One region of the Streptomyces tendae genome, then DNA from elsewhere that is predicted to be linked to it. Evidence: riboswitches for the same ligand, from Rfam matches in the RefSeq annotation. Region 1 holds a riboswitch; the other holds the start of a gene.
What was found. A riboswitch is a leader RNA that binds a small molecule or an ion and turns the genes downstream of it on or off. The one in region 1 is predicted to bind S-adenosylmethionine.
Positions count from the first base shown of each region.

Region 1 (5,913 bases):
CTCGTGGTGGCGCACCTGATCCTGGTCTTCTACCACAAGCACACGCAGTTCGCGGGCCCCGGAAAGACCAACAAGAACGTGGTCGGCATGCCGCTGCTGCCGGTGTACATGGCCAAGGCCGGAGGCTTCTTCTTCCTGGTCTTCGGTGTGCTCGCGGCCGTGGCCGCGATCGCCACGATCAACCCGATCTGGGCCATCGGCCCCTACCGGCCGGACATGGTCTCCACCGGTGCCCAGCCGGACTGGTACATGGGCTTCTCCGAGGGCCTGATCCGTGTCATGCCGGGCTGGGAGATCAACTTCTGGGGTCACACGCTCGTCCTGGGCGTGTTCATCCCGCTGATGATCTTCCCGCTGGTCCTGGCGGCCATCGCGGTGTACCCGTTCATCGAGTCCTGGGTCACCGGCGACAAGCGCGAGCACCACATCCTGGACCGCCCGCGCAACGCCCCGACGCGCACCGCGTTCGGTGTCGCCTGGATGACGCTGTACTTCGTGCTCCTCGTCGGCGGCGGCAACGACATCTGGGCCACGCACTTCCACCTGTCGATCAACGCGATCACCTGGTTCGTCCGCATCGCGTTCTTCGTCGCCCCGGTCGTGGCGTTCATCGTCACCAAGCGCATCTGCCTCGGCCTGCAGCGCCGGGACAAGGAGAAGGTGCTGCACGGCCGCGAGTCGGGCATCATCAAGCGCCTGCCGCACGGTGAGTTCATCGAGGTGCACGAGCCGCTCAGCCAGGAGCAGCTCTACACCCTCACCGCGCACGAGCAGCCGAAGCCGCTCGAGATCGGCCCGGAGGTCGACGAGAACGGCGTCCGGCGCAAGGTGAAGGCCGGCGAGAAGCTGCGCGCGAAGCTCAGCAAGGGCTTCTACGGCGAGGAGTCCCAGGTTCCGAAGCCGACCGTCGAGGAGTACAAGGAGATCACGAGCGGCCACGGCCACCACTGATCCCGAAGCTGCTCCACCCGTCGCCACACGACAGCGAAGGGCCCCCGTCCGTTCTGCGGACGGGGGCCCTTCGCCGTGCCCGGGGCTGGATAGGGTGGGTCCGGGACCGCGCCGGTCCCGGCCATCCGCCACTACCGTCAGGAGCGACCATGAGCGCTGTGACCCCCGCTGGAGGCGACAACGCGGCGGGCCGCTCCTGGCCCGCCCTGCTGAACGGCCTCCTGGACGGACGGAACCTGTCCGCCGACGACACCGCCTGGGCGATGGACCTGATCATGCGGGGCGAGGCGACCGACGCGCAGATCGCCGGCTTCGCGGTGTCCCTGCGCGCCAAGGGAGAGACGGTCGAGGAGATCACCGGCTGCGTCCGGGCGCTGTACGCCCACGCCAACGTCATCGACGTGCCGGGCGCCACCGTCGACATCGTCGGCACCGGCGGCGACGGCGCCAAGACGGTGAACATCTCCACCATGTCCTCCATCGTCGTGGCCGGCGCCGGCGCGAAGGTCGTCAAGCACGGCAACCGCGCCGCGTCCTCCGCCTCCGGCGCCTCCGACGTCCTGGAGAAGCTGGGCGTCAACCTCGAACTCACCCCGCGCCGGGTCGCCGAGGTCGCCGAGGAGGCCGGGATCACCTTCTGCTTCGCGGTGAGGTTCCACCCGGCGCTGCGCCACGTGGCCGCCGCCCGCGGCCAGCTCGGCATCCGCACGGTGTTCAACTTCCTCGGCCCGCTGGCCAATCCGGCCCAGGTCAAGGCCCAGGCGGTCGGCGTCGCCGACCCGCGGATGGCGCCCATCATGGCCGGGGTGTTCGCCGGGCGCGGCCACTCCTCCCTGGTGTTCCGCGGCGACGACGGCCTGGACGAGCTGACCACCACCGGTACCTCCCGGGTGTGGGTGGTCCGCGACGGCGCGGTGACCGAGGAGAGCTTCGACCCGCGTGACGTCGGCATCGAGCTGGTGCCGGTGGAGGCTCTGCGCGGCGCCGACGCCTCCTACAACGCCGAGGTCGCCCGCCGGCTGCTGGACGGCGAGCGGGGCCCGGTGCGGGACGCGGTGCTGCTGAACTCCGCGGCGGCGCTGGTGGCGCTGGAGCCGGGCGGCGGCACGCTCACCGAACAGATCCGCGCCGGGATGGACAAGGCGGCCGAGTCGATCGACTCCGGCTCGGCCAAGCGCGTCCTGGAGCGCTGGGTGGCCGTCAGCAACGCCTGAGGAGGGTGCGGTCGTCCCGAGATCCGGACCCGGGTTGCGGGACGCCGGTCACCTCACGTAATTTCCCTGTCAGGTCATGAGTGACAGTCACAAGGCCCCGGCCGGCTGTCCGGCAACCCTCCGTCCGTGGCGGGGTGCCCCGGGTGAGGACCAGGCCGTGAGCAGCAGGGCTCACGGCAAGCGCGGACCCCTCGCACACCAGGGGTCCTGGTCGTCGAGGAGCCTTCCGTGAGCAAGCGAATGCGCTAGGGCGCCGAGCCCCGCCTCCGCACACCCTTTTCACTCTTCTTCCCGCGCCGGCGCGCCGTCCGTTCGCGCGGGGATCCGTCCTGCCTCACGGGAGTTACGCCATGTCCGTCTCCGCCGTTGCCGCCGCCCCCACCGTCCGTGCCCCGCTGCCCGTCCTCGGCCGGGACGTCGCCGTCCCGCTCGTCACCGGCGGCGAGGTCACCTACGCCGCGCTCGACTACGCCGCCAGCGCCCCCGCCCTCCAGCGGGTCTGGGACGACGTGGCCGCGTACGCCCCGTACTACGGCAGCGTCCACCGGGGCGCCGGGTACCTGTCGCAGCTGTCCACCGACCTGTTCGAGAACGCCCGCCGGACGGTCGCCGAGTTCCTCGACTGCCGCAGCGGGGACCAGGTGGTGTTCACCCGGTCCACCACCGACTCCCTGAACCTGCTCGCCGCCGCCCTGCCCGAGGGCTGCGAGGTCTTCGTCTTCGAGACCGAGCACCACGCCTCCCTGCTGCCCTGGCGGGGTGTCCGGGTGACGTACCTGGACGCGCCGGGCAGCCCCGCGCAGGCCGTCGCGACCCTGGAGCGCGCCCTCGCCGACCGTGACCCCTACGGCCCGGCCCTGGTCTGCGTGACCGGCGCCTCCAACGTCACCGGTGAGCTGTGGCCGGTCCGCGAACTGGCCGCCGCCGCGCACGCGCACGGCGCCCGGATCGTGCTGGACGCCGCCCAGCTCGCCCCGCACCGCGCGGTGAGCGTGCGCGACCTGGACGTCGACTGGGTCGCCTTCTCCGGACACAAGCTGTACGCCCCCTTCGGCTCCGGAGTGCTGGCAGGGCGCGCCGACTGGCTGCGCGTGGCCGAGCCCTACCTCGCGGGCGGCGGCGCCAGCCGCAAGGTCGCCCGGCGCGCGGACGGCGGGGTGGACGTGGAGTGGCACGACGGCGTCGCCCGCCACGAGGCCGGCTCGCCCAACGTCATCGGTGCCCACGCCGTCGCCTCCGCCTGCACGGCGCTCGCCGAGGCCGGCTTCGACGCGCTGGCGGCGCGGGAGGACGCGCTGGTCAGCGCGGTGCGGGAAGGGCTGGCGGACGTGGCGGAGGTGCGGTTCCTGTCGCTGTTCGGCGACGACGCGCCGCGGGTCGGGGTGCTGTCCTTCGTGGTCGACGGCTGGAACAGCTCCCACTTCTCGGCGGCGCTGTCCGCGGAGTACGGCATCGGTGTGCGGGACGGGCTGTTCTGCGCGCACCCGCTGGTGCGGCGGCTGGTGGGCAGCGAGGCCGGGGGGCAGGGGGAGTGCGGGGCGCCGGACGCGGGGTCGTTGAACGCGATTCGGGTCAGCTTCGGGGCCGGGACGCCGGACGAGCATGTGGAGCGGTTCGTGCGGGCGGTGCGGGAGCTGGTCCGTGACGGTGCGCGGTGGACCTACCGGACGGTGGAGGGGCGGTGCGTGCCGGACACGTCGGCGCGGGCGTAGGAGGGGATTCGCCCCCGCCGCCCTTTTCCCTTCCCGACCCGGGGCTCCGCCCCGGACCCCGCACCTCGCACGCCGGAGGGCTGAGACGCAGCCCGTCCGGCGTGCGAGCGGGCTAGCTGTCCAGGCCGATGGCGAACGCCGCCTCCAGGTCGTGCTGGGAGTACGTGCGGAACGCCACGTGCGTGTCCGTGCCCTCGACCCCCTGGATCTTGCTGATCCGGCCAGGGATGACCTCCGCCAGGTCCTCGTGCTCGCGGACCCGCACCATGGCGATCAGGTCGTAGGTGCCGGTGACGGAGAAGACCTCGCTGACGCTGTCCAGCGCGGCGATCTGTTCCGCGATCTCGGGGATCCGGTCCACGCTGGTCTTGATGAGGACGATCGCGGTGATCACGGCTGGTTCTCTCCCTCGGGAGCCGGAGCAGGGGCGGACTTCACTGTAGTCGCCCCGCCGCGCCACACCCATGCGCAGCCGATCCCCAGGCCGAAGCCCACGAGGTGCGCCAGATGGGCCACGCCCGGCCCGCCCTCAGCCGTGCGTCCCGCGGCCGCCCACTGCAGGGCCGCCCAGAACGGCAGGACCACCCACGCGGGCAGCCGTACCGGCAGGAAGAGCGCGAACGGCAGGAGACTGGTGACCCGCCCCCGGGGGAACAGGAACAGGAACGCTCCGAGGACCGCCGAGATCGCTCCCGAGGCCCCGACCAGGGACCGCTCGGAGCCGGCGTTGGCGGCGGCGTACCCCAGCAGGGCGAGGTAGCCGCAGCCCGCGCAGCAGAGGGCGAACCGCACGCGGCCCATCCGTGCCTCGGTCATTGGTCCGAACACGTGGAGGAACAGCATGTTGCCGAGCAGGTGCACCCAGCTGCCGTGTACGAACAGTGCCGTGGCGGGGGTGAGGACGGCCGCGGGGGACCCGTCGAACAGGTCTGCGGGGATCACGCCCCAGCGGCGGAAGTAGGCGCGCTGGGCCGCCAGCAGCTCGTCCCCGGAGCCGTGGGCCGGGTGCAGTCCCGAGGCCGGCCCGACGAGGAAGACCAGGCAGCACAGCACGATCAGGGTGCGGGTGACCGGCGCGGGGGTGGTCCGGATCGCCCCGGCGGCCGTCGCGGCCCAGTTGCGGATCATGGCTACAGAGCATGACGTAACCGGACGCACCCGTGCAGACCGCCTCGCCGCCGTGGACAGGCGGGCGGCGGGCACCCGGCAGGCCGTAGGGTTACGAGCCACACGCACCGGCCACCCGGTGCGTCACGGACACTGGAAGGAAGGCGAACAGCCACGATGACGGTTCCTCTGCCGACCGCCTCGACGCGGTGGCGCTGCACGCTCTGCGGCAACCTCACCCGTTTCGACGTGACCCGCTCGTCGAAGGTCGTCGAGTACGTGCACCTCGATCTGGCCGGAGAGCCCAAGGTCGAGGAGCGCGAGGTGCTCGATGAGACGATCGAGTCGGTACGGTGCCGCTGGTGCAACGCCGTGGATCAGGTGGAACTCGTGGACAGGCCGGGCGCCGGCTCCTGAAGCGGAGCGGGCCCCGCTGACGGCGGCCCCCGGGGCGGGGCCGCACACAGGCATTGGGGTGTGACGGATGGTGGAGACCACGGGCGGGGGGCCGCAGGACGGCGCCGCCGAGGTGCTCGACCGCCCGCTGCCCGACGGAGTGCGCCGCCGGGTCGTCCAGATCGTCGCGGACGGCTTCGGCGGGCTCACGGTCGCCGAGCTGCCCGCGCAGCTGCGGCAGTACGCGCGGTTCACCCCGAGCCGCCGCGCCAAGTTCGCCGGGAACGCCATGGCGGCGGCGCTGGAGACCGACCCGCTGTTCCGGCAGCGCATCGGGGAGAAGCTCAGAGAGGCCCAGCCGGAACTGACCGGCGCCCTGGACTCCGGCTCCCCGCCCCCGGCCGCGGACCCGCTCGATGTGGCGGCCGCGGCCTATGTGCTCCGCCCGGCCGGCTGGGTCAAGCTGGTCACCGCCGCCGGCGAGGAGGCCCAGCGCGCCGACGCCGAGCGCGCCGACGAGGAGACCCGCGCCG
Region 1 covers NZ_CP043959.1:5,271,047-5,276,959, reverse strand. Annotated here, with positions in the region: gene qcrB (cytochrome bc1 complex cytochrome b subunit) at 1-951, shown strand, start outside; gene trpD (anthranilate phosphoribosyltransferase) at 1,101-2,165, shown strand; SAM riboswitch class IV at 2,238-2,354, shown strand; gene F3L20_RS24280 (aminotransferase class V-fold PLP-dependent enzyme) at 2,516-3,877, shown strand; gene F3L20_RS24275 (Lrp/AsnC family transcriptional regulator) at 3,990-4,271, opposite strand; gene F3L20_RS24270 (rhomboid family intramembrane serine protease) at 4,268-5,005, opposite strand; gene F3L20_RS24265 (hypothetical protein) at 5,162-5,401, shown strand; gene F3L20_RS24260 (NYN domain-containing protein) at 5,469-5,913, shown strand, end outside.

Region 2 (5,913 bases), 1.3 Mb from region 1:
AGGACTGGGGGTGATTCCTTCGGACCGCGCCCGCGCCCGCGACGGACGGCTCGCCGGCCGTGTGGTTCCTTGCCCCACGTGACCTGGCGGGCCTCACCGACCCGGTCCTTCGTTGTCACTCTCACCTTCAGAGTGCTAACGCCAATGATTAGCACTCGACCCCTGAGAGTGCAAGGCACGCTCGCGATGCGGCGTCGTGGCGGGCGGACTCTTCGGGGCGGTTCGGCCCAGGCGTACCAAGGACTCGGGGCCGCTCTCAGCCGCGCGCGAACACGGCGCGCACGGCGCACTCGCCTGTCGCGCCCCTAGCGGGCTTCGAGCGCCGCCACGGGCGCGGCCCCGGGGTTGCGGGCACGACGAAGGGCCCGCACCCCGAGAGGTGCGGGCCCTTCACCGGCAGAAGATGTGCGTGCGGCTGGTAGCGCGTTCAGGCGGTGACGCGAACCATGTCGGCCTGCGGGCCCTTCTGACCCTGCGAGATCTCGAACTCGACCCGCTGGCCCTCTTCAAGGGTGCGGTAGCCGTCCATCTGGATGGCGCTGTAGTGGACGAAAACATCCGCACCACCGTCGACCGCGATGAAGCCGTACCCCTTCTCCGCGTTGAACCACTTGACGGTGCCCTGAGCCATGCCTAACTCCCCTATTACTGGCCCTTGCACAGATCCACACTTCGCGGACCCGGGTCAGACCTCACCCCCCAACGGTTGGGGGCGTGCGCCGGAACGCGTCGACCGCGGCTGAATGTATCTGTCCAACTGCCGTCTGCAACAGGTCAATCGGACGAGAAATCTGGACGCCACCGGTCCGGAATGTGGCAAGAATTCGCCAGAATTCAGGGCAAGTCGGGCCGGGCGAAGGAGGCAAATGCCGCGAAAGGAGCCCGCACTTTGGCTACATCCAGTCGGGTCGGCGGCAGGAATTCAGGGTTCTCGATCAATGGATCGGGAGCGCGTTCCCCAACTCTACCGCGCTCAATCCCATGGAATTGCCCCCTCCGCATCTCTCACGGAAGGGGCAATGCCGCAAACGCTCGGTAACCGTCATTACCGAAGGTAATGATCAGCCTCCGGCGACCGCCGGGATGATCGACACGCCGGCCCCGTCCGGGGTGGCCGTCTCGAGGCCCTGCTCGAACCGCACGTCGTCGTCGTTCACGTAGACGTTGACGAACCGGCGCAGCTTGCCCTGGTCGTCCAGGACCCGGGCGGCGATGCCGGTGTGGTTCCTCTCCAGGTCCTTGATGACCTCGCCGAGGGTCCCGCCCTCGGCGGCGACCTCGGCCTGGCCACCGGTGTAGGTGCGCAGAATGGTAGGAATACGGACGGTAACGCTCACTTGGAACCTCCGGTCAGGATGAGAACCCAGGGGACTGGTCGCGGACGGGAACGGTGAGAAGGGCTCTAGACGAGCCCGGCCTCACGGAACGACTCAAGGCTGGGCCGGATCGTCGCGGTCAGCCCGGTCCCCGCCACCGCGTCCAACGTCTTCAGACCGTCCCCGGTGTTGAGCACGACCGTCGTGAGGGACGGATCAAGCGTCCCGCTCTCGATCAGCTTCTTCGTCACGCCGACCGTGACCCCGCCCGCGGTCTCCGCGAAGATCCCCTCCGTCCGCGCCAGCAGCTTGATCGCCTCGACCACCTGCGCGTCCGTGACGTCCTCCACCGCACCGCCCGTGCGACGCGCGATGTCCAGGACGTACGGCCCGTCCGCCGGGTTGCCGATCGCCAGCGACTTGGCGATCGTGTTCGGCTTCTGCGGGCGGACCACGTCGTGCCCCGCCTTGTACGCCGTGGACACCGGCGAGCAGCCCTCGGCCTGCGCGCCGAAGATCTTGTACGGCCGGTCCTCGACGAGCCCGAGCTTGATCAGCTCCTGCAGACCTTTGTCGATCTTCGTGAGCTGCGAGCCGGAGGCGATCGGGACCACGATCTGGTCCGGTAGCCGCCAGCCGAGCTGCTCGCAGACCTCGTACGCGAGGGTCTTGGAGCCCTCGGCGTAGTACGGCCGCAGGTTGACGTTGACGAAGCCCCAGCCCTCGCCGGCCGGGTCGCCGATCAGCTCGGAGCAGAAACGGTTCACGTCGTCGTAGTTGCCCTCGATGCCGACGAGCTCGCCGCCGTAGACGGCGGCCATGACGATCTTGCCCTGCTCCAGGTCGTGCGGGATGAACACGCAGGAGCGGAAGCCGGCCCGGGCGGCGGCGGCGCCGACCGCGCCGGCCAGGTTGCCGGTGGAGGAGCAGGAGAGCGTGGTGAAGCCGAAGGCGCGCGCGGCCTCCAGGGCCTGGGCCACGACGCGGTCCTTGAAGGAGTGCGTGGGGTTGCCGGAGTCGTCCTTGACGTAGAGGCCGCCGGTGACGCCCAGCTCGCGGGCCAGGTTGTCGGCCTGCACGAGCTTGGTCCAGCCCGGGTTCAGGTTGGGCTTGGTCGCCACGTCCGCGGGGACGGGCAGCAGCGGCGCATAGCGCCAGATGTTCGCGGGGCCCGCCTCGATGCGCTTGCGGAGATCTTCGGTGTCGTAATCCGAGAAGTCGTAGGCGATCTCCAGCGGGCCGAAACACTCCTCGCAGGCGAAGACCGGGCCGAGGGGCACGCGGTGGCCGCACTCGCGACAGGACAGCGCGGCGGCGGGGCCGAGGTCGACGGTGTTCGCGGAGTCGGTGGTGCTTGCAAAAGTCTGCACAGCCATGGAGGCGAGGCCCTTTCTCCTCATCTTCCTCACGACGCATCTCGCCGTGAGACGGATTTGGCACCTTCCCTAGCCGGGAGCCTCGCCACGTCCGCGTGACAGGAACCGACTGGAGGGTTGCCGGGGCTTCATCGGGCCGTATCCCTCTGCCCCTCTGGATGAGCGGTGTTCAGTTGTGCGCCCGGCGACCCCGGCATGCGAGGGTCGCTGGCGTTGTTCAAGACTGTAACCGAAGGCCCGGACGGCGGAGGGAGCCGTCCGAACCCCGAGATGGATCACCGGCCAGTGAGGAGCCCGGACCGTGCTGGAAGAAGTCGAGCGCTGGCTGATCGAGCGCTCCTGGTCGCTCGCCGACCGGCCCCTGCACCGGATCCTGGCGGCGAAACGGGCCTCGGGGCAGACCGTGAGCGTGGTGCTGCCCGCGCTCAACGAGGAGGCCACGGTCGGCGAGATCGTCTCGGTCGTCCGGCACGACCTGGTGCTCCAGGCCCCGCTGGTCGACGAGGTCGTGGTGGTGGACTCCGGCTCCACCGACCGCACCGCCGAGGCGGCCGCGGCGGCCGGCGCGCGGGTGGTGCACCGGGACTCGATCCTGCCCCGCATACCGGCCGTGCCCGGCAAGGGTGAAGTGCTGTGGCGGTCGCTGCTGGTCACCCGCGGCGACATCGTCTGCTTCGTCGACGCCGACCTCAGGGACTTCTCCTCCGACTTCGTCACCGGCGTCGTCGGCCCGCTGCTCACCGACCCCGACCTCCAGCTGGTCAAGGCCATGTACGACCGCCCCCTGACCCTGGCCGACGGGACCGCCCCCGGCGCGGCGGCCGGGCAGGGCGGCCGGGTCACGGAGCTGATGGCCCGCCCGCTGCTCAACATGCACTGGCCGCAGCTGGCCGGTTTCGTCCAGCCGCTGGGCGGCGAGTACGCGGCCCGCCGCGGCCTGCTGGAGCAGCTCCCGTTCCCCGTCGGGTACGGCGTCGAGCTGGGCATGCTGGTCGACGCCCTGCACCTGGTGGGCCTGGACGCCCTGGCGCAGGTGGACGTCGGGGTGCGCAAGCACCGGCACCAGGACGGCCAGGCGCTCGGCCGGATGGCCGCCGCAATCTACCGCACCGCGCAGCTGCGGCTGGCCCGCGGCCATCTGCTGCGCCCTTCGCTGACCCAGTTCGAGCGGGCCGGGGACGCCTTCGAGCCCCGCACGTACTCGGTGGACACGGAGGAACGGCCGCCGATGACGGAGATCGAGGAGTACCGGGCGCGCCGGGTGGCCTGATGCCGGCCGGGGCCGGGTGGCCCGACCCAGGCCGTCGCCGGCCGGTGTGACGCACCGGCACGTTTGAGGCCCGGGGGGCCGGGCTAGGTTGAGGCGTATGGCTTCAAGCTTCGGTGCAGCTCAGGTGCTGGTCGCCTCCAACCGGGGGCCGGTGTCGTACGAGGTGGCGGACGACGGTTCGCTGCGGGCCAAGCGGGGTGGCGGCGGACTGGTGTCCGGCCTCTCCGCGATCGGTCCTGAGGCGGGTGCGCTGTGGGTGTGCTCGGCGCTGTCCGACGGCGACCGCGAGGCCGTGCGGCGCGGGGTGGGCGAGGACGGCGTGCGGATGCTGGACGTCCCCGCGGACGTGCACGCGGACGCGTACAACGGCATCGCGAACTCGGTGCTGTGGTTCGTGCACCACATGCTGTACCAGACCCCGCTGGAGCCCGTCTTCGGCGCGGAGTTCCGCCGGCAGTGGGCCTCCTACGAGACCTACAACCGGGCGTTCGCCGAGGCGCTGGCCGAGGAGGCGGCCGAGGGCGCGGCGGTGCTGGTGCAGGACTACCACCTCACCCTGGTCCCCGGGATGCTCCGCGAACTCCGCCCCGACCTGCGCATCGGCCACTTCTCGCACACGCCGTGGGCGCCGCCGGAGTACTTCGCGATGCTGCCCGACGACATCGCGCGCCAGGTGCTGCAGGGGATGCTCGGCGCCGACCGGCTCGGCTTCCTCACCCGCCGCTGGGCGGACGCGTTCACCGCGTGCTGCGAGCGCTTCGCGGGCGGGCCGGGCGACACCCGCATCGGGGTGCACGGCCTGGGCGCCGACGCGGACTTCCTGCGCGCCCGCTCCCACGAGGCGGACGTGGACGAGCGGATGGCCGCGCTGAAGGAGGAGATCGGCGAGGGGCGCCGGACGATCGTCCGGGTGGACCGCACCGAGCTGTCCAAGAACATCGTGCGCGGCCTGCTGGCGTACCGGCAGCTGCTGGACGACCGCCCCGAGTGGCGCGAACGCGTGGTGCACGTGGCCTTCGCCTATCCCTCCCGGCAGGACCTCGCCGTCTACCGCGACTACACCGCCGAGGTGCAGCGGCTCGCCGACGAGATCAACGAGCGGTACGGCACCCCGGGCTGGCGTCCGGTCGTGCTGCACGTCAAGGACGACTTCGCACGCTCGCTGGCCGCCTACCGGCTGGCCGACGTCGCCCTGGTCAACCCCATCCGCGACGGCATGAACCTGGTCGCCAAGGAGGTCCCGGTGGTCTCCGACACGGGTTGTGCGCTCGTGCTGTCCCGGGAGGCCGGCGCCCACGAGGAGCTGGGCGACGACGCGATCACCGTCAACCCGTACGACGTCGTGGAGACCGCCGGGGCGCTGCACGAGGCCCTGTCGATGCGCCCGGAGGACCGCACCGAGCGCAGCAAGCGCCTGGCCGCGGCGGCGACCGCGCTGCCCCCGGCGCGCTGGTTCCTGGACCAGTTGGAGGCGCTGCGCGAGGCGTGACACGGGGCGTGCCCGGATAGGTTGGGCGTATGGCCAGTCACACGGATTCCACGGACCCCGACGCCCTGCCGACACCCGCCACGCAGGCCGGGCGGGACGGACTGGACGCGCTGCTCGCCCGTCCTGGCAAGGCGCTGATCGGGCTCGACTTCGACGGGACCCTCGCGCCGATCGTCGCCGATCCGGAGCAGGCCCGCGCGCACCCGGACGCGGTGCCCGCGCTCGCCGCGCTCGCCCCGAAGGTGGCGGCGGTCGCGGTCGTCACCGGCCGCCCGCCGGGCGTCGCCGTGCGCCACGGGGGCTTCGCGGGCGTGCCCGGTCTGGAGCACCTGGTGGTGCTGGGCCACTACGGCGCCGAGCGCTGGGACGCCGTCACCGGCACGGTCACCGCGCCCGCCCCGCACCCCGGCGTCGCCGCCGCCCGCGCGGAGCTGCCGGGGCTGCTGGACCAGGTGGGTGCCT
Region 2 covers NZ_CP043959.1:6,561,468-6,567,380, forward strand. Annotated here, with positions in the region: gene F3L20_RS30010 (cold-shock protein) at 428-631, opposite strand; gene F3L20_RS30015 (MoaD/ThiS family protein) at 1,062-1,337, opposite strand; gene thrC (threonine synthase) at 1,403-2,692, opposite strand; SAM riboswitch class I at 2,710-2,857, opposite strand; gene F3L20_RS30025 (glucosyl-3-phosphoglycerate synthase) at 2,994-3,962, shown strand; gene F3L20_RS30030 (alpha,alpha-trehalose-phosphate synthase (UDP-forming)) at 4,060-5,451, shown strand; gene otsB (trehalose-phosphatase) at 5,481-5,913, shown strand, end outside.
Region 2: another riboswitch for S-adenosylmethionine. It lies ahead of thrC (threonine synthase); the one in region 1 lies ahead of F3L20_RS24280 (aminotransferase class V-fold PLP-dependent enzyme).